Regions from separate parts of the Rhodococcus sacchari genome, predicted to be linked through region 3. Evidence: riboswitches for the same ligand, from Rfam matches in the RefSeq annotation. Region 3 holds a riboswitch; each other region holds the start of a gene.
What was found. A riboswitch is a leader RNA that binds a small molecule or an ion and turns the genes downstream of it on or off. The one in region 3 is predicted to bind thiamine pyrophosphate.

Region 1 (7,276 bases), 1.9 Mb from region 3:
ATTTCATGATCGCCCGGTTCGGTACCGCGGCGCGGTTGAAGATGTTGCAGGGCAACCGCGAAGCGGCCGTCTCGCTGCTCGCCGAAGGACTACGGGTGGCGGCCCTGCACGACCTGCCGCGGTTGCGGGCCCGTATCGAGAACGAACGGGTCCGGCTCGGGATCTCCTCCCCCGCTGTGCCGGCGCGCACGTCGCCCACCGGACCGCACCCGAACGGCATCGTGGAGATCACCCTCCAGATCGAGGACTCCACCGCCCTCCGGTTGCTCGCCGACAGCGGCGATCCCGGCGCCGCCGAACGGGCCGTCGAGTGGGCGCGGATGTGGGTGGACCGCACCGCCACGCGTCCGCGCGCCAACCTGCAGGCCACCCGCCTGCTGGCGTCCTGTCTGCACGCCGCCGGCCGGCAGGAGGAGGCCGAGGAGGTGCTGGCCCGGGTGGTCGAGGTGTGCGCCGCGCGGGGCATGGTGCGGTACGTCGTCGACGGTGGCCCGCACGTGGTCGCCACGCTCGCCGCGCTGCGGGAGCGGATCGCCGACGGCCGGTGGCCGGCCCACCTGCCGCAGGTCGACCTCCGGTTCGTCGACGAGGTCCTGCGACTCGTGGAGACCGAGAACCGTCACGTCGTGTGAAACCGTCCCCGGATCGGGGACACTCCGATCGTGACGATCGAGACGAAACGCACCCTTCGGACCCGGCGGTGGACGGACGGGAAGCTGATCGACGAGGACTTCGCGCTCACCGAGGTCGCCCGGCACCTCGCCGACCGGGACGCGCTCGTGTGGGTGGACCTGTGGGATCCCGATCACGACGATCTGCTCGCCCTCGCCCGGGAGTGGGACCTCGACGAGCACGCCGTCGAGGACTCCCTCGCCCGCGGGGAACGCACCAAGGCCACCCTCTACCCCACGCACACCTTCTTCACCGTGTACGCGACGCACCTGCGGCCGGCCTCCGACCCGGAGACGGAGGAACACCAGTCGCGACTGTCCACGACCCGTATCTCGGCGTTCGTCCTGCCGCGGGGCATCATCACCGTCCGGCGCGGCGCCCCCTTCGACATCGACGAGGTGGTGCGACGCTGGGACGACAACCCCGACCTGCTCCGCCACGGTCCCGGAGCGTTGCTGCACGGGCTGCTCGACGTGGTCGTCGACGGGCAGTTCGAGACCATCCAGCAGCTCGACGACACCGCCGAGGAACTCGAGGACCTACTGTTCGACGGGCAGTCGTCCACCAAGCGGATCCAGCGGCGGGTCTACCGGCTGCGCAAGGAGCTCGTCGAGCTGCGGCGGGTGGTGCTGCCGATGCGCGAGGTGATCAACGCGGTGATGCGGCACCGCGCGGAACACCCTCTCGCTCCCGAGCTCGACAGCTGGTACACGGACCTGTACGACCACGCGATCCGGGCGACGGAGTGGACCGAGTCCCTGCGCGACATGGTGACCACCATCTTCGAGACGAACCTGTCGCTGCAGGACGCACGCCTGAACGTCGTCATGAAGAAGCTCACCGGGTGGGCGGCGATCATCGCGGTGCCGACGGCCGTCACCGGCTGGTACGGCATGAACGTGCCCTATCCGGGCTTCGACGAACCGGCGGGTCTGATCACCGCCGCCCTCGTCATCGTCCTGTCCGCCGGCGGACTGTACGTGCTGTTCAAACAGCGCGACTGGCTCTGAGCCGAGTAGGATTCCGTATCGTCCGGGAATCGGGGTGCTCACATGGGTTTCTACACCGACCGCATCGTCCCCCACCTCGTCGACGTCGTGTGCGGGTCGTCGATGACCGCGCCGTCGCGGGAACGCGTCTGCTCCGGCCTGCGCGGCCGCGTCGTGGAGATCGGGTTCGGTTCCGGCACCAACGTGCCCTACTACCCCGCCGGCGTCGAGTCCGTCACCGCCGTCGAACCCGCCGACGTGGCGTGGCGGCTGGCCCGGCCCCGGGTGGCGGAATCGACGGTGCCGGTGGAGCGGTCGGGTCTGGACGGGCAGTCGCTGCCGTTCCCGGACGGCAGTTTCGACACGGCGTTGTCGACGTGGACGCTGTGCACGATCCCCGACGCGGTGCAGGCCCTGCGGGAGGTGCGCCGGGTGCTCGCGCCCGGTGGGACGCTGCATTTCGTCGAACACGGGCTGGCTCCGGACGAACCGGTGCGCAGGTGGCAGTACCGGCTCGACCCGCTCCAGCAGGCCCTCACGGGCGGATGCCATCTCACCCGCGACATCGCCGCGCTCGTGCAGGAGGCCGGCTTCGACCTCCGCGAACTCGACACCTTCTACGAGAAGGGCACACCGAAGTTCTTCGGGGCGCTCTCCCTGGGTGTCGCCGCCCCGGTATCCTAGATCAACACCACGATCAGGACGACGATCACGAGTACCGCGACGATCGCCGCGATCACTCCCCCGAGCGACCGGCGGCGCTGGGCGGGACCGTCGTGCACGAGTTCGGGATCGGCGTCGGGAGAATCGCCGATCGGGTCGTCCCCCTCGGGGTTCGCATTGGCCGGATTCGACATCGATCTCCTCCTGGGTGTGTGGTCCCGAGTCTGGCACGGACGCGCGCCCGGCGTTCTCGTTTCACCCCGCCCCGCTCGGGTATCCGGTCACGGTAGACGCCCCACGACCGAGGAGGACCCATGGCGGATTTCATCGACAAGGCCAAGCACAAGGCAGAAGAAGCCGGCGGGAAGATCAAGGAGAACACCGGTCGAGCAGCCGGCGACCGTGATCTCGAGGCCGAGGGCAAGGGCGACCAGACGGCGAGCGGCCTCAAGCAGGCGGGCGACAAGGTCTCCGATGCCGTGGAGAACGTCAAGGACGCATTCAAGAAGTAGTCCCGCAGTTCACGGGGGTGCCGGTGGTCGCGACCACCGGCACCCCGTTTCCCTGCGGATCTATCCGGTTCCCTCGGTGTCGTCGAAGAAGTGCCAGGTGCCGTCCTGCTCGTGCTGGGCCTCCATCCGCCAGCCGAGCTCGCTGTTGTCGGCGCGCTTGTCGACGAACCACGCGTGGGCGTCCTGTGCGCTGTCGAATTCCTTGGTGTCCACGACGTCACCGCTGGGGTCGATCACTCGATAGTTGGCCATGCCGAGGGACTTCCCGTGGGGTCGCTGCGCCAAACGTCCCGCGGGGCCGATGTGCGCCGAACGTCGCCTTCTGCTCGCATTCGTGTAGGGTGGGGTCATCGTCCGGCTCGCTTTCCGACGAGCCACCCCCGCACCGTCCAGGTGCCCGACGGTTCCGGACGACCCCGAGAGTTTCCCACGGCGATCACCGCGGCTCCCGTGCTTCGCACCCGTCTGCGACCGAGTCCAGCGGTGACGCATCCGAAAGGACGACCATGAGTCAGAACCCCCACGTCGACGTTCCGCTGTTCCTCGCGCCCCGCGATCCCCGCGCCGAGGCCGAGTCGGAACCCATCGCGAACACCGCCGAGGTCACGCGCCCCCACGACTACACGTCGATCTTCTCCGCGCGTCCCTGAGTTCGGTTGTAGAGCAAGACGATTTCGGTGGCTCCGACCCCGCTGAGCGGAGTTCGTTCCACCCGAATCGAAGAAGGTCCCGTCGGCGCGTTCGCCGACGGGACCTTCCCGGTCCACGCGCGGGGGAGGTGAGCATGGACCCCACGGCCCCGCCCGTCGGGGGGAGGTGGGCGAGGGCCGTCATCTCCTTGATCGAATCGGTCGTGTGCGACGTTACGGACATTTCGTATGACCGGTCGGCGGCCCTCCCGGACCGGCGATGGACAGTGCTATCGTCGCGTCCGTGACACGGGGTGCTCCGCACACGCGGGGCTGAGATCACACCCGTCGAACCTGATCAGGTAATGCTGACGAAGGGATGTCCCGGCATGTTCGTGCCTTTCCGACCTTTCATGCGCCGGAGCACCGGCCACCCGTCCACCGACGCCTCCCCGCTGTCGTGATCGCCCGCCGGCTCGCAGGGGCATTCGCGATCGCGGTCGCGCTCACCACGCTCACGGCGTGCTCGAGCGCGGACGACGGCGACACGATCCGTTTCGCCCTGGACTGGACCCCCAACACCAATCACACCGGGTTGTACGTGGCGCTGCAGGAGGGCCTGTTCGCCGATGCGGGACTCGACGTCGAGGTCCTGCCGTACAACAACGCCACCCCCGACACGCTCGTCGACGCAGGCAACGCCGAGTTCGGGATCTCCACGCACGCGTCGTCGACGTTCGCCCGGGCCGCCGGGTCGCGGACCGTCGCGGTCCTCGCACCCCTGCAGCACTGGGCGACGGCGATCGCCGTGCGCGCCGACGATCCCGAGATCACCCGGCCGGCGGATCTCGACGGCAGGATCTTCGCGGGCTTCGCGAATCCCGGGGAGACCGAGATGCTCGCCGAGGTGATCCGCAACGACGGGGGCCGCGGCGAGTTCGAGGAGGTCACTCTCGGAACCTCGTCGTACGAGGCGGTCTACTCGTCGACCGCGGACTTCACCGTGTCGTATCTGGCCTGGGAGGGCCTCGAGGCCGAGCACCGCGGCCTGCCCATGCGGTACTTCCGGTTCACCGACCACGGCTTTCCGGACGCCTACGCGATCGTCGTCGACGGCAACGAGGACTGGATGACCGAGCATCCGGACGAGGCCCGGGCCTTCGTGCAGGCGCTACAGGAGGGCTACCGCATCGCCGCCGACGATCCCGACCGTGGCGCGAAGGCCCTGCTCGACGCCAACCCCGGCGCCTTCCCGGACGAGGCGCTCGTCCTCGAGAGCCAGCGCATGCTCGCCGCCGAGTACATGCGCGACGAGAACGGTGAGGTGGGGTCGCTCGACGCGGACCGCTGGGCGGAGTACGCCCACTTCCTCTACGACAACGGCCTGCTGGCGGGACCCGACGGTGCACCGCTGAGCGTCGAACCCGATTGGTCGACCTATGTCACCGACGACTACCTCCGCAACTGAACCCGCCACCCGGACCCGGCGCCTCGTGCCGGCCCTGCTGGTCGCTGCGGCGCTCGTCGCCGTCTGGCAGCTGTACGTGTCGGTGAGCGGGATCCGGCCGCAGGTGCTGCCCTCCCCCGTCCGCGTCGTGGAGCAGGGCTGGGCGCACCGGTCCGTCATCGCCGGGCACGCCTGGGCGACCCTGCAGGTCACGTTCGTCGGGTTCGCGGTGTCGCTGACCCTCGCGTGGGCGCTGGCGATCGCGGTGGACTTCTCCCCGTGGTTGCGGCGGGCGTTCGTGCCGCTGTTCGTGGTCTCGCAGACCCTGCCGATCGTCGCCGTCGCACCGCTGATGATCATCTGGTTCGGTTTCGGGTTGCTGCCGAAGATCCTGGTGGTCACCCTGGTGACCTTCTTCCCCGTGGCGATCGGGCTGATCGAGGGGTTCGCGGCGGCCGATCGGGAGGCCGGATCGCTGCTGCGCAGCATGGGGGCGTCGCGGTGGCAGCAGTTCCGCTACGTGCGGTTGCCGGCGGCGCTGCCCCGTTTCTTCACGGCGTTGCGGATCGGGATCACCTACGCGGTGGTCGGGGCGGTGTTCGCCGAGTACGTCGGCGCCAGTTCCGGTCTCGGCATCTTCATGAGCACCCAGAAGAACTCCTTCCGGACCGATCTGGTGCTCGCGGCGGTGGTGGTCACGGCGGTGCTGTCGCTCGTGCTGTACGCGCTGACCTATCTCGCCGAACGACTGATCGCGCCCTGGGCGCTGGGGCGGAGCCCCCGATGAGTGCCGGGGCGGAGCCCCCGATGAGTGCCGTCACCGTCACCGCTGTCGACCGGTCGTACGGTGACCGAGCCGTTCTGGACGGCGTCGACTTCTCGGTCGAGCTGGGCGAGTTCGTGTCGTTGATCGGGCCGAGCGGGTGCGGGAAGTCGACGTTGTTCTCGCTCGTCGCCGGGCTCGAACGTCCCGATTCCGGTGAGGTTCTCGTCGGTGGTGCGCCGGCGGCGCCGGGGCGTGCGGCCTTGATGCCGCAGAAGGATCTGCTGTTCCCGTGGCGCAGCGTGCTCGACAACTGCGCGCTCGGCCTGCAGGTGCAGGGCGTGTCCCGGCGCGAGGCGCGGGCCCGGGCGCGGGAGTTGTTGCCCACTTTCGGTCTCGCCGGGTTCGAGGACGCAGCGCCGGGTCGCCTGTCGGGCGGGATGCGGCAGCGCGCGGCGCTGGCCCGCACCGTGCTGCAGGGCCGCGACGTGCTGCTGCTCGACGAACCGTTCGGGGCGCTCGACGCCCTGACCCGCACCGAGATGCAGTTGTGGTTGCAGAAGGTGTGGCAGGAGCACCGCTGGACGGTGCTGATGGTGACGCACGATGTCCGCGAGGCGGTGCTCCTGTCCGACCGTGTGCTCGTCCTCGATCCCCGCCCGACCCGTGTGCACCACGAGGTGCGGGTGACGCTGCCGCGTCCGCGTACGGCGGAGACGCTCGCGACGAGCGGGTTCGTGGCGCTCGAACAGGAACTGCTCGAGCATCTGCACGGTTCGCGCCGTGCCGACGATCAGCGCAGGATGCTCTCCAGGTAGTCGCCGATCTCCGGGGTGGACTCTGCGAGTCCCTCGACATGCCCGGCGACGGGCAACCGCAGGTCGAAGTCCTCTCCCGCGAGCGCGAGATCGGCGGCGAACCAGAAGGTCAGTGGCGGCGGCACCACGGTGTCGGCCAGGCCCTGGACGATCATCACCGGCCGGTCGAAGCCGTCGACGTCGATGGCGAAGTAGTCGGAGATCGCCTGCTCGACCGGGGTTCCCGCGATGGGACGTGCGAACAGGTCGCCGACGTACACCCCCGCCAGCCGCTGACGGAACTCCTCCATCGGCAGGGCGTCGGCCTGCTCGACGAGTTCCAGCCCGAGGGGCGTCATGTACTGCGCCAGGTCGAGATCCGGGCGCGAATCGTGGAGCCCCGCAGCGATGTACGCCATGTACAGGGTGAGTCCGTCCACCCGCAGCGGCGGGAACTCCGGCCCGGCGATAGCGGTGAGGCGGTCCAGGTTGGTGGGCGGACCGCTCGCGAAGGTGCCCCGGAAGTCGAGGTCGGGGGCGTAGTCCGCGGCGCGGGTGGCGGTGGCGAGCGCCGCGTGCCCGCCCTGGGACTGTCCGGCGACCGCCCATACCCGGGAGGCGTCCGGGATCAGTTCCCGTGCCGCCACCACCGAGTCGACGACGTTGTGGGCGGCGACGTCCGCGTTCAGGTAGGGGTGCACGCCCGGCGTGCCGAGCCCTGCATAATCCGTTGCCACGACGAGGAATCCACGTTTCAGCCAGTCGCCGTAGAGATTGCGGTAGATGTCGTACTGCACGCCGGTC
Region 2 (7,276 bases), 2.3 Mb from region 3:
AGGAACGTCGATGCGGTTGGTGATGACGTACACGGTGGCCCTTTCTGAGATGTCGTGACGGGCCCGGGGGAGCCCACGGGAAATTATAACGACACCCTGTCGAGAACCTGTGGAACGTGCTGCTCTCAGCGCCGCACGACGTCGATCGTGCCCTGGCACACCGCGTTCTGGGTGTTGACGAACCACCATCCGCCCCCGGTCTGGACGGTGACGGTGAAGTCCACGGTGCCCGTCCCGGTCCAGGTGCGGTTGACCGGGATGCCCGGCTTCTGCTGCCAGGCCGCCTGGTCGCTGACACTACGGCCGGACTCGCCGGTGGTGCGGTTGTGCCAGTCGACGAGCACCTGCGTGCCGTACCAGTCGAGACCGAGGCTCGGGAACAGGCCGGCCGGGGGAGCGGGCAGTTCGTTGCCGCCGCTGAGCAGGATGGCGGGTTCGAGTTCGCCACCCGGGGGTCGGGACTCGCCCGACGACGCGGTGACCGTCCACGTGAACGGCGGCGCCCAGAACAGCGGGTTCTGGCTCGAACAGTGCATCGTCGTCGACGTCGGTGCCGCCGACGCGACCCCACCACCCATCCCGATCACAGCAGTGGCCACCGCACCTGCGGTGGCCACTGCCGCTCCTGCACGTCGTACTGCTCGCCTCGCCATGAACCCTCCTCGTCTCGACCACTCGGAACACGCTCTGTCGGTCTGCAACCTACCGGCCGGGAGAGCGGGGTTCGGCGGGAACGGCGGAATGTCAGGCCCCGGAGGTCTCTTCGGTGACAGGAGTGACCACGGGCTCCGGGCTCCAGCCGGTGATCGGCGGGACGAACACGCACTCGAGCGGTCCGGCCCCGCCCGGATCGAGGGCGTCGAGGACGAACCACGCCGCGTTCGGGTCGTTGACGATGCCGGCGTGTTCGACGAAGTCGTTCGCACAGTGGTCCTGGAGCACGATGTTCCGTGCGTTGGGGGCCTCGCGGTAGCCGCTGGTGTACGGCAGGACGATCTCCTCGTACCGCGTCATGATGTTCGTGTACGTCACCTCGTCGGCGTACACGCCCGCTTCCTGGATGGTGCGGATCCAGTCCGACCCGGCGAGCACCTGTGGACACGCACCGCAACCGAGGGCATGGACGAGATTCTCCATGTCCTGCCGCACGCCGAGGTGCCCGAACGCCTCGAACGACGCCGCGATGAGGAACGCGTGGCTGCCCTCGTAGACCGGACCCAACGAGATGTAGTCGTCGACCTTCTCGTTGCCGCCGAGGAACCTGACGTACCAGACCGGCATGAGCGTGCCCTGCGAGTGACCGACGAGGTCGACCTTCTCGGCTCCCGTCGCGGCGAGGACCTCGTCGACGAAGTCCGACAGCTGCTGCGCGCTCTCCTCCATCGGCAGCAGCCCGCCGACGGCGTTCAGCGGCCAGGGCAGATCGGCATGGTTGCCGTAGGTGAGCGCGAAGACGCAGTACCCCTCGTTGGCGAGGAGCGGACCGAGATACGACCAGTTGTCCTGCCTGTTGAGCACCGTGCCGTGGACGAGTACCACCGGATCGGGGTGTTCCTCCGACGGCGTGCAGTCCCAGTCGTTCGTGCCGAGCGCGTTGCCGTTCGGGTTGCCGAGTTCGTGGGCCAGCCCGTCCAGGAACGTCTTTCCCACCGGGAGCGGTGGACGATTCTCCTCGGCTGTCGCCGTTCCGGCCCCGAACACCGCAAACGCCGCGGCGAGCACCGTGGCGGTAATCGTGCGTAGACGCATCCCCATCCCCTTCGCCTGCGTTGATGGAGTCGAAAGTTAACAAGAATTCTCCGCTCGAGGCAGGATCGGTCCCACCTGTCGCTCCGACACGGGAGGACCCCGATGCCGCGCACTCCGTTCTTCGACTCCGCCACCGGCCGCGCTTTCCGTCGCAGCTACGACGCCGTCCTGGCGAAATGGCCCGACGGCACCACCGTCGACGACGTCCCCTCGCGGTTCGGTACCACCCGCGTCACCGCCTGCGGACCGGACGGGGCGCCACCCGTCGTGCTCCTTCCCGGTGGCGGCGCGACCTCCACGGTCTGGTTCGCCCACGCGGTCGCGCTGAGTGCGTCCCATCGGGTGTTCGCCGTGGACCTCATCGGCGACGTCGGGCGCAGCGTCCCCTCGGGTGATCCGGTTCGCACGGTCGACGACCTGCTCGACTGGCTCCGTTCGGTCCTAGACGGCCTCGGCCTCGCGCGACCGTCGCTCGTGGGTCACTCGTACGGCGCCATGATCGCCCTCGCCTTCGTACTGCGGGAACCGGACCGGGTGGACCGGTCGGTGCTGCTCGACCCGAACTCGTGCTTCGCCGGCATGAAACCCGGCTACCTGTTGCGGGCGTTGCCGACTCTCGTCCGCCCGACCGAGGCGCGGCAGCGTGCCTTCCTGGCATGGGAGACGGCCGGGGCTCCGCTCGACGCGGACTGGCTCGACCTCGCGGCCCACGGCGCACGCTTTCCGACGGGGAAGACGGTCGTGCCGAAGCGACCCTCCGTGACTGCGCTGCGTCGCCTGACTGCGGACACGACCGTCGTCCTCGCTCCGCACAGCCGGGTCCACGACGCCGCGACCGTGGCCCGCACCGTCCGGGAGGTGTCGCCCGTCTGCCGGGTCGTCGTGCTGTCGTCGGGCACCCATCACAGCCTGCCGATGCACCCGCGGGACGAAGTGGAGGCGGCTTTGCGCGAGGCCCTCGGCGAGGGTCGATCCGCAGAGAAGTGATCTAGATCACATATACTGAAGTGTGTGGAGTATGTGCTGGTCACCACGACGTTTCCCGCCGCGGGCCCGCGATTCTCCTCGCCGCAGAGGTCCGGCAACGTTGGAGACGTGGAACCGGCCTCGGTACCGTTGATGGCGATCGACCTGCCCGAAACGGGCGAATGGAAGTGAGACCATGGGCAGCTCTTCGGGTACAGAGCGCATTGCGGAATACCCCAGACCCTCGCACACCCTCCTCCACCTCACCGACACCCATCTCGTGGGTGGAGAAGAACGCCTCTACGGCGCGGTGGACGCCGACACCCGGCTCGGACAGATCCTCGACGACATCCGGGCGTCGCAGGTCAAGCCGGACGCACTCGTCTTCACCGGCGACCTGGCCGACCGCGGTCAGTCCGACGCCTACCGCAAGCTCCGAGACCTCGTCGAGCCGCTCGCCGAGGCGCTCGACGCGGAGATCGTGTGGGCGATGGGCAACCACGACGACCGCGCGACCTTCCGCACCCAGCTGCTCGACCAGGAACCGACGGGCGCGCCGATCGACCGGGTGCACGACATCAACGGCCTGCGCGTCGTCGTGCTCGACACCTCGGTTCCGGGACACCACCACGGCGAGGTGACCGCCGAGCAGCTGTCCTGGCTCGCCGACGAACTCGACACCACCGCCCGGTTCGGAACCGTTCTGGCCCTTCACCATCCGCCGGTGCCGAGCGTGTTCGACATGGCGGTTCTCGTCGAGCTCCGCGACCAGGCGGGCCTCGCCGAGGTGCTGCGCGGCACCGACGTGCGGGCCATCCTCGGCGGGCACCTGCACTACTCCACCTCGGCGACCTTCGCGGGCATCCCGGTGTCGGTGGCGTCGTCGACCTGCTACACCCAGGACCTCAACGTGCCGGTCGGCTCGCAGCGCGGGCACGACGGGGCGCAAGGCTTCAACCTCGTGCACGTCTATCCCGACACGATCGTGCACTCGGTGGTCCCGGCGGGCAGCTACGCCACCGTCGGGCAGCCGCACTCCGCGGAGGATGCAGAGCGTCTCCTCGCCGAGGCCGGAATCCGCATCCCGGAGAACCCCGACCTGACGGTGCGTATCTAGCCGGACCCGGCAGGACCGCAACGGTCCCGCCGGGTTCGCGTATCAGCCCGGGTAGTCGGTCTCCCAGGGCGCAGGGATCGGGTAGTACCGCTCGAGGAACTGCGTGACCTTCGCCGTCCGCAGCTCCAGGTCCACCTCGGGCGTGCTGCCGTCGTTGAGGCAGAACATGTCGAGCTTGCGCTTCGCGAGGATCGTGTCGAGTTCGCGCAGCCCGGCGTACGAGGTGGTGTCGACGTACTGCACCTTCGCCGTGGTCTGCTGCACCGCCCGACCGGTCATCAGCGCGTAGTAGTGGTAGAAGGAGTTCGTCACCGAGATGTTCTCGGCGCCGCGGAACTGGCTGGCCGCCGTCGCCGCGAACTCCTTAGGGAACTCGCGTTCCATCTCCGCCATGATCGACCGCCGCAGGGGCACCGGCGAGTGTTCGAGGTGCCGGGTGATCGTCACCCCGAAGCGTTCCTTCAGCAACCGGCGGTTCACGCGCGCCGAATTCTCGAACCCGCTGCGCGCGGCGTGGTTCCGGCCCAGACCGATCCGCACGTCGCATTCGACGAACTTGCTGACTCCGCCGCCGGTGAAGAACAGGCTCGGGCTCACGGGACGGCCGAGGAACATGTCGTCGTTCGAGTACAGGAAGTACTCGGACAGTCCCGGGATGTGGTGCAGCTGCGACTCCACCGCCATCGAGTTGTAGGTGGGCAGCACCGTCGGATCGGCGAAGAACTCCTCGCTGCGCACGAACGTCACCCGCGGGTCGTCGGCCAGCCAGGCCGGCCTGGGGGAATCGGTCGCGACGAAGATGCGACGCACCCACGGCGCGTACATGTGCACCGCGCGCAGCGCGTACTTGAGCTCGTCGATCTGCCGGTATCGCGCCGGTGAATCGTCACCCTCGCCGACGACGTAGTTCTGCATCAGCCGGGCACGCTCGGCCTGGAACGACTTCGACGATCCGTCGACCCACGAGAAGACCATATCGATCTCGAAGGGGACGTCCCAGGGATGCAGGTCGAACATTCCTTCGATGGTCGGCCACAGCTGCCCGTACCGTTCGACCGTCGTGCGGCGCATCTCGTCGCGCAGGGCGGTCTCCCGGCTCAGGGCGTTCGGACGCGGCATGATCACCTCGTCGTCGGTGTACGACCACAGTTCGATCTGCACACCGTTCGACGCGCCGTAGCGCAGACCGCTGGTCAGTTCCACCCGCGGGCGGAACAGCCGCAGGACCCGCGCCTTGCTGCGGTGCGACAGGCGACCGTCCGCGATCAGCAGCGGGCGGTGCTTCGACCCGACCGTCTTCGCGTAGAACGGCTCGGATCCGCACCCGTCCACGAGGGCGGTGAGCAGCCGCTTCCGGTCGGCCCAGTCGATTGCGAGGATCGGCCGGGTGGTCTCGTCGCGCACCAGCAGGTAGTCGATCCCGGCGTCGTCGAGTACCCGGCGCAGGAAGAGCAGGTCCTCGATCTGTGCCTGGTGCGGGGTCGTGGTGGTGATCGGGATGGCGTAGCGGTCCTCGAACCACACCGACTCCGGACGGCACGTGGGGGTGCCGTGGACGCGCGGCGGGGTGTCTCCGACGGGCTGCGGAAGGGAGACGTAGGAAGCATTGTGTGGGGCCGGCGGGTGCGTCGGAATCTCCTTTCGTGCGTCGGGACGGGAATGGCATATTTTAACGTGGATCTGAGCTAAGTGCTCGCCGTGAGGATGTGACGATCCCGTGAACCGGTAGCGGATGCCCGCGGCCCCGCGGTGTAGCCTGTGCCCAGGACTCGACACGGGGTGCCGGAAACGGCTGAGAGAACACCCGTCGAACCTGATCTCGATCATGCGAGCGAAGGGATGCCGAGCCGGCGAACGGGCCAGAGGTCCGTCGCTGTCACGCACCCTTCCCGACAGAAGGGAAGGCACGGAACATGTCCTTGCAGAACCAGGTCGTACTCGTCACCGGCGCCGGCCGCGGACTCGGCCGCGCCATCGCGCAGGCGTTCGCCGACGAAGGGGCCGCCGTGGTCCTCGACTACCGCACCAGCGGCGACGCCGCCCGCGAACTGGCCGAGAAGATCGGCGCCGACCGCGCGGTCGCGCTCCGGGCCGACGTCACCGACCGCGCCCAGGTCGACGCCCTGTTCGCGCAGGCCCGCGAGCACTTCGGACGCCCGGTCACCGCCGTCGTCAACAACGCCCTGCCGGACTTCTCCTTCAACGGCGACGCCCGCGACAAGGCCGACGAGATCGCCTACGGCGCGTTCGGAGCCCAGTTCGACGGCGTGATCGCCGGCGCCCTCAACGTCATCCAGGCGGCGCTGCCCGGCATGCGGGAGGTCGGGGGCGGCAGCATCGTCAACGTCGGCACCAACCTCGTCCAGAACCCGGTGGTCCCGTACCACGACTACACCGCGGCCAAGGCGGCCCTGCTGTCGCTGACCCGCACCTTCGCTGCCGACCTCGGCCCCGACGGCATCCGCGTCAACATGGTCTCCGGCGGTCTGCTGCGCACCACCGACGCGTCCGCCGCGACCCCCGAGGCGGTCTTCGACCTCATCGCCTCGTCCACGCCGCTGCGGAAGGTGACCACCCCCGAGGACTTCGCCGCGGCGATGCTGTTCTTCGTCTCCGACTGGTCGCGCGCCGTGACCGGCCAGAACCTCGTGGTCGACGGCGGTCTGGTGATGAACTGATGGCCGCACCCCGCAGCCTGCACCTCAACGCCTTCCTCTACGGCGTCGGACACCACTCCTCGGCGTGGCGGCACCCCGATTCGGCCGCCGAACGGCTCGGCGACATCGCCTGGTTCGAGGACCTCGCCCGCACCGCCGAACGCGGATGCCTCGACGCGGTGTTCTTCGCCGACGGGCACAGCGTCGACCCGAAGTACACCGCCGGCACCACCTGGTTCCTCGAGCCGATCACCGCGCTGTCCGCGATGGCCCGCGCCACCACCCGCATCGGCCTGGTCACCACGGTCTCGGCGAGTTTCTTCACGCCCTTCCACGCGGCGCGGATGCTCGCCTCGCTCGACCACATCAGCGGGGGACGGGTCGGTGCGAACATCGTCACCTCGATGTTCGACGAGGAGGCCCGCAACCACGGCTTCGACGCGCTGCCGCCGCACGCCGAGCGGTACGCGCGCGCAGAGGAATTCATCGAGGTGCTCTGCGCCCTGTGGGATTCCTGGGACGACGGTGCCCTGATCGTCGACCGGGAGGGCGGCCGCTATCTCGACGCCGAGACGATCCGCCCGATCGACCACCGCGGCAAGCACTTCCGCGTCGACGGACCGCTCACCGTGCCGCGCTGCCCGCAGGGCCGTCCGGTGCTGTTCCAGGCCGGAGCGTCGGAGACGGGCCGCGACCTCGCCGCGCGGCACGCCGAGGCGGTCTACTCCGTCGCCTGGGACATGTCCGCCGCCCTCGACTACGCCACCGACCTGCGCGCCCGGATATC
Region 3 (7,276 bases):
GGCATGTCGAGGGTGAGCACGGCGAGGGTGCGCCCGACCGTGTAGATGTCGGTCGCCACGGTGGGGCCGGTCCGGACGATCTCCGGTGCCTGGTATCCCGGTGTGCCGTAGAGATATCCGTAGTCCTCGATCCCGGTGACGGCACCGAGGTCGATGAGCTCGACCTGTTCGTCGGTGACCATGATGTTCTCGGGTTTGAGGTCGTTGTAGACCAGACCGATGTCGTGCAGGTACTGCAGGGCGGGCAGTACCTCGAGCATGTAGCCGATGGCCTGCTCGACGGGCATGCGCTCGGGCGGTTCGTAGGTGTCGAGGACCGTGCGCAGGGTGTGCCCGCCGAGATACTCCATGACGATGTATCCCATGGGGGTGCCGTCGGGCTGGGGGTGCTCGACGAAGTTGTAGATCCGCACGATGCTCGGATGGCTCACCTCTGCGAGGAACTGCCGTTCGGCCATGGCGACGGCCTGCGCCTCGGCGTCACCGGAGTGCAGCAGTCCCTTGAGCACCACCCAGCGGTCGCTCACGTTGCGGTCGATCGCGAGATATATCCAGCCCAGGCCGCCGTGCGCGATGCAACCCTGCACCTCGTACTGCCCAGCGACCAGATCACCGCGCTTCAGCGCCGGGGTGAACTGGAAGTGGCTGCCGCACTTCGGGCAGTCGCCCTCGGTGAGCCCCGGTCCGGTGGCGGTACTGCGGCCCACCGGGTCGTTGCACTTCCAGCAGAAGCGTTTGCCCTCGGCCACGAGGGGATTGCGCAGCACCGCATCCATCGGGTCCTTCGGGGCGGGCACCGGCACGTCGACGAGACCGGCGATGCGCCGCCGTTCGGTGCCGCGGAGCCGGCTACGGCGGGTCGACGTGCGCTGAGAGGTCGACCGGACGGGCCGCCGCGCGGACGTCGGTTCGGGTCGTCCGGCGACGGTGGCGGGACCGGAATCCGCGGGCCGGGTCCCCCGGCCGGTACCGGCCTTCTGTGTCCCCTGACCGGGTTCGGCCTTCTGTGTCCCCTGGCCGGGTTCGGCCCGCTGCGTCTCAGGGCCGAGGTCGGCGGCCTGTGTGGCCGGCTGGTCGCGTGAGCGAGGATCGTCGGTCATGGCTCATTCCCGGTACTTCGGCGTCGGCGGTGCCGGTGTGGGGCCGAGCACCCGCAGATAGGTGTCGTACAACCGCTCCCAGGTGCCGTCGGTGCGGATCCGGTCGAGGGTGGCGTTGACGACGCGGACGAGATCGTCGTTGCCCTTGGTGATGCCGATGCCGTACGGCTCGGAGCCGAGGGACGGGCCGACGAGCTCGAGATAGGGATCCTGCGACGCCAGACCGGCGAGGATCGTGTCGTCGGTGCTCACCGCGTCCACCTGCCGCTGCTGGAGCACCACGAGGCAGTCGGCCCAGGACGGCACCGCCAGGATCGACGCCGCGGGCTGCACCTGCTGCAGGCGGGCCAGCGAGGTCGTGCCGTCGACCGCACACACCCGCCGCCCCGCGAGGTCGGCGGCGCTGCGGATACCGGACCCCTTGACCACCAGGACCCGCTGCTGCGCGCGGAAGTACTCGGTGGAGAAGTCGACCTTCTCGCGGCGTGCGCAGGTGATGGTCATGGTCTTGGCGACGATGTCCACCGTCGAGTTCTGCAGCGCCTCCTCGCGTTCGGCGGAGCTGAGGATGCGGAAGTCGACGAGATCCGGGTCGCCGAGCAGGTCGCGGGCGATCTCCCGGGCGACGTCCACGTCGAAGCCGGTGATGCGGCCGGTGACCGGATCGCGGTAGCTCATCAGGTTGCTGCCGGTGTCCAGGCCCACGACGAGCCGGCCGCGTGCCCGGATCCGGTCGACTGCCGGGCCGGTGGCGTCGGCGTCGGGCGGCAGGCTCTCCGTCGGGTCGCCGCAGTCCGGGGACGGGGGAGTGGTCAGCGTGGACTCGACGGGATGGGCGCGCTCCGGCAACGGCGCGAAGGTCGACGAGGTCTCCACCTCGGGGGCGCGCGGCGGCGGATCGGTCGCGCATCCCGCGGCGAGCGCGGCGAGCGCGCACACGCCGGCGGCCGCTCTGCGGATCCTCACCGGTACTCCTTCAATCGGGGGCGCAGACCCAGCCACACCCCGAGCAGCGCCACCCCGAGCAGCACCAGCGTCGCCGGGGCGAGACCGAGGAGGGTGCGCGAGGCCCGGAACTCGTTGTCGCGCAGTTCCGTGCGGGTGGCGACGATGCTGTCGCGCAGTGCCGTGTCGAGGGCGGCGAACTGGGTGGTGGACTCGCCCGGTCCGGGCCCGACGGCCAGTACCGTCGCGGCCGCGTAGTCGCCGCGACCGAGGGCGTCGACGGTACGACGATGCGAGTTGAGCCACGCCTCGCGCGCCGCGCGGGCCACCTCGACGGTGTCGCGGCCCGCGACGGGTTCGGCACTGCCGGCGTAGCGGTCGAGGATGTCGCCGAGCAGGGTCATGTTCTCGCCGAAGGTGGTGTCGTAGACCCCGGAGGTGTCGCGGCGCGCGAGCAGCAGGGTCTCGGCGGTGCGGGACTGCTGCGCGACGATGCGGCCCTGCGTCAGCGTCGCCAGGGGCTCGGCGCCGTGCTCGATGGCCTGCTCGGTCGCACTCGACGAGGCCAGACCCGCGAAGAGCAACCAGCACAGGGCCAGCCCGGTCGCGCCGATGGCCACCAGCAGCCCCGGATTGAGGGCGCGGTGACTGATACGGCTGACCACAATGTGCGTCGCCCCCAGAGCGGCGACCGTGACGATGAGGAGACCGATCGCGAGCCAGGGCGGCCGGACCGCGGCACGCTGGGTCGCCTCCACCGCGGCGACACCCCGGCTGTGGAGTTCCTGCGCCGCAGGGAGCAGTTCGGTCTGCATCAGGTGCGACGCCTCGCCCAGATAGGCGGCCCCCACCGGGTTGCCGACCCGGTGGTTGGCACGTGCCGTCTCGATCGTGCCGGTGTAGACGGGGAGCAGCCGCCCGATCTCGGTGAGGTGGTGGACGGTGGTCGCATCGGCGTCGGTCAGCCCGGTCGCCGCGACGACCAGGTACTCCGAGGCCTCCGAGACCGCCCGGAGGTAGCGGTCGCGCACCTCCTCCGGTTCGAGACCACCCGAGATGAAGCCGGTCACCGCGGCGGCGTCGGCCACCGACAGGGCGCTGTAGAGGTTCTGTGCCGCGTAGGCGAGCGGTTCGGTGGACTCGAGCAACCGATCGTGGGTGTCCTGCCGTTGGTCCACGGCGGTCGCCGACGCCACCGCCGACACCAGGAGCAGGATCGTCAGGATCACCCCGAACGTCACCAGGCGGGCGGGTGTGGACCTCAGGACGTCGCGCAGATCCTCGCGGCGGACGCCCGAAGTGCCCGGATCCTCGGTAGCCTCGACCGTGCCGCCGGTCGGGACGACCGGAGGGGGTACGCGAACACCCACGGCGCACCCCTTTCCTCGTGTCGTCGGTCTCGAGGCGAGCATATAAGCAGCACGGCGGTATTGTTGCCGTCCACGGACGGCGGGATCCGGGGCTCCGACACGGTTCCGCAGGGGCCCGGACCAGGGAGGCGGACGCGATGCGCGGTGACGGTGACGGGTGGGCGGTCGGCCCCGACGGGGAGAAGCGCTGGGGGCGGCACGGCGCGGCCGGACTGCTGCTGCGCGCACCCCTGCCCGACGGCACCCCCGCGGTGCTCCTGCAGCACCGCGCGGCCTGGAGCCATCAGGGCGGCACCTGGGCTCTGCCCGGCGGCGCCCGCGACTCCCACGAGAGCACCGTCGACGCGGCCGTGCGCGAGGCTCACGAGGAAGCGGGCATCGACGTCGCGGCGCTGTCGGTGCGGACCGAGCGGGTCACCTCCGGGCTGCCGGGAGGCTGGACCTACACGACGGTGATCGCCGACGCGCCCCGCCCGCTCGACACCGCCCTCAACGGGGAGAGCACCGAACTGCGCTGGGTGCCCGAGTCCGAGGTCGAGACGATGCCCCTGCACCGCGGCTTCGCCGAGGCCTGGCCGGCGCTGCGCACCTGCCCGGTACGGATGCTGCTCGACACCGCCAACGTCCTCGGGACGAGCGGCCCCACCGGCTGGTGGCGCGACCGCCCCGGCGCGACGAGCGCACTGCTCGCCGACCTCGCCGCGGTGCTGCCCCGCACCGTCGAACTGCCCGGTGGACTGTTCGGCTGGGTGCCCCGCATCGAGGTCGTGCTCGAGGGACAGGCCCGCGACGCGGTCGTCGACGACGCCCGCCTGCCGGTGCACACCGCCGCCGGCAGCGGCGACGACGAACTCGCCCGGCTGGCCGCCGCGACGACCACCGCGGTGGACCCGAGCGTGACCGTCGTGGTCACCGCCGACCGCGGGCTGCGCGACCGGCTGCCCGAGGGCATCGTCGCGGTGTCGCCGTCGACGGTGCTGGGCTGGCTCTGACCTCTCGGGCCGGCGGCCTTCTCAGGCCGGCAGCGCGGCTTTGAGTGCCGCCGCGGCGGCCCGCGGATCCTCGGCCTTCGTGATCGCTCGCACCACCGCGATGCGCGTCGCACCGGCCGCGACGACCTCCGGCACCCGTTCGAGGTCGATCCCGCCGATCGCGAACCACGGACGCTTCGGCTGCGACTGCGCGACCTCGCGGGTCACCTCCAGACCCGCCGCGGTGCGGCCCGGCTTCGTGGGGGTGTCCCAGACCGGGCCGGATGCGAAGTAGTCCACGCCCTCCTCGATGTCGGCGAGCGCGGCCTGCGCGCGGCTGCCCGTGGACCGGCCGATGACGATCTCGTCGCCGAGGATCCGCCGCGCGTACTGCACCGGCAGGTCGCCCTGGCCGAGGTGCAGGATGTCGGCGCCCGAGGCGAGCGCGACGTCGGCGCGGTCGTTCACCGCCATCAACGCACCGTGTCGGGAGCACGCCTCGGCGATGATCTCCAGCGCCGCGAGCTCCTCTCGGGCCTCGATGCGGCCGAACTTCTTCTCGCCGGCCGAGTCCTTGTCGCGCAACTGGACGATGTCGACACCGCCTGCGAGGGCCTCCTCGACGAAGTCCGCGAGGTCGCCGGTGTCGCGGCGGGCGTCGGTGCACAGGTACAACCGGGCGGTCGCGAGGCGACCGCGGGGGTCGGGGTGGTTGCCGCGATAGGTGGTCACGGACAAGACGGTAGCCTCTAGGGGGAACGTGACGACACGGGAGTCCCGAGGAACGCGGGGCTGAGAGGGGGCCTGCCGGCCCCGACCGTTATGACCTGACCCGGATCATGCCGGCGCAGGGAGTGAGGTGGATCTGTGACAACTGTTGCCGTCGTCGGTGGCGGAGTGATCGGGCTGTCGATCGCATGGCGCGCGGCCCGCGCCGGGCACACCGTCACCGTGCACGACCCGAATCCCGGAAGCGGCGCCTCGTGGGTGGCCGGGGGCATGCTCGCCCCGCTGTCCGAGGGCTGGCCGGGAGAGGACCACGTCCTCGACCTCGGCGCAGCCTCCCTGGACCGCTGGCCCGGCTTCGCGGAGGCCCTGCGCACCGAGACCGGCACCGACGTGTTCACCGCCGAGGCCTCCCTGACGGTCGCCCTCGACGCCGCCGACGCCGCCGACCTGCGGACCGTCGCCGAATGGGTGGGCGAACGCGGCCACGAGATGCAGGTGCTCTCCCGCGCCCGGATACGCGAACTCGAACCGTCGCTCGGCCCCCGCATCCGCCTCGGGCTGCTGGCTCCCACCGAGCTCTCCGTCGACAACCGGGCGCTCGTCGAGGCCCTGCGCGTCGCGGCCGTGCGGGCCGGGGTGCGGTTCTCCGAAGCCGCCGTGCACGACCTCGCCGACCTGCCTGACGACCAGGTGGTGCTCGCCGCCGGGTGGGCGTCGGCGCAGCTGTGGCCGGGACTGCCGGTGCGGCCCGTCAAGGGCGAGATCCTGCGGCTGCGGCTGCGGCCCGGCGCGACCCCGCCGCCGCAGCGCACCGTGCGCGCGGAGGTGCACGGCCGCCCCGCCTATCTGGTGCCCCGCCACGACGGCCTGGTCGTCGGCGCCACCCAGTACGAGGCATCCGACCGGCAGGTCACCGTCGCCGGGGTGCGCGATCTCATCGCCGACGCGGAGACGATCTTCCCGGCGCTCGGCGAGTACGAGCTGTACGAGGCGAGTGCGGGCCTGCGCCCGATGACCCCCGACAACCTGCCGCTGATCGGCCGGCTGTCCGACCGCGTCGTGGCCGCCACCGGGCACGGCCGCAACGGTGTGCTGCTCACCCCGGTCACCGTCGACGCGGTGCTCGCCGAACTCCGCGGGGAGCAGCTCCCCGACGCGAAACATGCCTGTCCCCGACGACATACGGAAGCGAGTGTGCGATGAGCGATCAGGTGGCGGTGGGCATCACCGTCAACGGTGAGGACAAGACCTACGCGACGGCACCGACCGTCGCGGAGCTGCTGGCCGAACTCGGCCTGCCGGAGAAGGGGATCGCGGTCGCGATCGACGGTGCCGTCTGCCCCCGTGGCCGCTGGTCCGAACCGGTGAACCGCGGCGCGAACATCGAGATCCTCACGGCGGTCCAGGGTGGCTGAGACACAGGTGAACACCGCCCAGTCGGGCGAAACACGCGATCCGGCACACGATCTGCCGCCGCTGACCATCGCGGGCCGCACCTTCGGGTCCCGGTTGATCACCGGCACCGGCGGTGCCGCGAACCTCGCGGTGCTCGAGGAGGCGCTCGTCGCGTCGGGCACCGAACTGACCACCGTCGCGATGCGGCGCGTCGACGCGGCCTCCGGCACCGGGGTTCTCGACCTGCTGCGGCGCCTCGGCATCGAGCCGCTGCCCAACACCGCCGGCTGCCGCGGCGCGAAGGAGGCGGTGCTCACCGCGCAGCTCGGCCGCGAAGCGCTCGAAACCGACTGGGTCAAGCTGGAAGTCATCGCCGACGAGCGGACCCTGCTGCCCGATGCCATCGAACTCGTCTCGGCCGCAGAGCAACTCGTCGACGACGGATTCGTCGTCCTGCCGTACACCACCGACGATCCGGTGCTCGCGAAGCGCCTCGAGGACGTCGGCTGCGCCGCGGTGATGCCGCTCGGCTCCCCGATCGGCACCGGTCTCGGCATCTCGAATCCGCACCACATCGAGATGATCGTCGAATCCGCCGGGGTGCCGGTGATCCTCGACGCCGGAATCGGCACCGCCTCCGACGCCGCGCTCGCGATGGAACTCGGATGCGACGCGGTGCTGCTCGCGACCGCCGTCACCCGCGCCAAGGATCCGGCGCTGATGGCCTCCGCGATGCGGCACGCCGTCGAAGCGGGCTTCCACGCGC

Region 1: linked by a shared signal. The riboswitch ahead of OED52_RS04960 (ABC transporter substrate-binding protein) and the one ahead of thiO (glycine oxidase ThiO) in region 3 are both predicted to bind thiamine pyrophosphate.
Region 2: linked by a shared signal. The riboswitch ahead of OED52_RS06405 (3-oxoacyl-ACP reductase) and the one ahead of thiO (glycine oxidase ThiO) in region 3 are both predicted to bind thiamine pyrophosphate.

What each region holds. Positions count from the first base shown of each region.
Region 1 covers NZ_CP107551.1:1,049,373-1,056,648, reverse strand. The annotation lists gene OED52_RS04995 (serine/threonine-protein kinase) at 1-632, shown strand, start outside; gene OED52_RS04990 (magnesium transporter CorA family protein) at 663-1,682, shown strand; gene OED52_RS04985 (class I SAM-dependent methyltransferase) at 1,725-2,345, shown strand; gene OED52_RS04980 (hypothetical protein) at 2,342-2,518, opposite strand; gene OED52_RS04975 (CsbD family protein) at 2,639-2,836, shown strand; gene OED52_RS04970 (hypothetical protein) at 2,897-3,088, opposite strand; gene OED52_RS04965 (hypothetical protein) at 3,343-3,486, shown strand; TPP riboswitch at 3,766-3,862, shown strand; gene OED52_RS04960 (ABC transporter substrate-binding protein) at 3,926-4,933, shown strand; gene OED52_RS04955 (ABC transporter permease) at 4,905-5,699, shown strand; gene OED52_RS04950 (ABC transporter ATP-binding protein) at 5,720-6,493, shown strand; gene OED52_RS04945 (lipase family protein) at 6,469-7,276, opposite strand, start outside.
Region 2 covers NZ_CP107551.1:1,382,303-1,389,578, forward strand. The annotation lists gene OED52_RS06370 (antibiotic biosynthesis monooxygenase family protein) at 1-33, opposite strand, end outside; gene OED52_RS06375 (hypothetical protein) at 126-653, opposite strand; gene OED52_RS06380 (esterase/lipase family protein) at 745-1,755, opposite strand; gene OED52_RS06385 (alpha/beta fold hydrolase) at 1,852-2,736, shown strand; gene OED52_RS06390 (hypothetical protein) at 2,761-2,907, shown strand; gene OED52_RS06395 (phosphodiesterase) at 2,912-3,832, shown strand; gene OED52_RS06400 (stealth family protein) at 3,875-5,356, opposite strand; TPP riboswitch at 5,598-5,689, shown strand; gene OED52_RS06405 (3-oxoacyl-ACP reductase) at 5,746-6,510, shown strand; gene OED52_RS06410 (LLM class flavin-dependent oxidoreductase) at 6,510-7,276, shown strand, end outside.
Region 3 covers NZ_CP107551.1:3,663,051-3,670,326, reverse strand. The annotation lists gene OED52_RS16825 (serine/threonine-protein kinase) at 1-1,100, opposite strand, end outside; gene OED52_RS16820 (glutamate ABC transporter substrate-binding protein) at 1,104-2,066, opposite strand; gene OED52_RS16815 (hypothetical protein) at 2,063-3,415, opposite strand; gene OED52_RS16810 (NUDIX hydrolase) at 3,553-4,407, shown strand; gene thiE (thiamine phosphate synthase) at 4,429-5,118, opposite strand; TPP riboswitch at 5,145-5,257, shown strand; gene thiO (glycine oxidase ThiO) at 5,254-6,318, shown strand; gene thiS (sulfur carrier protein ThiS) at 6,315-6,530, shown strand; gene thiG (thiazole synthase) at 6,583-7,276, shown strand, end outside.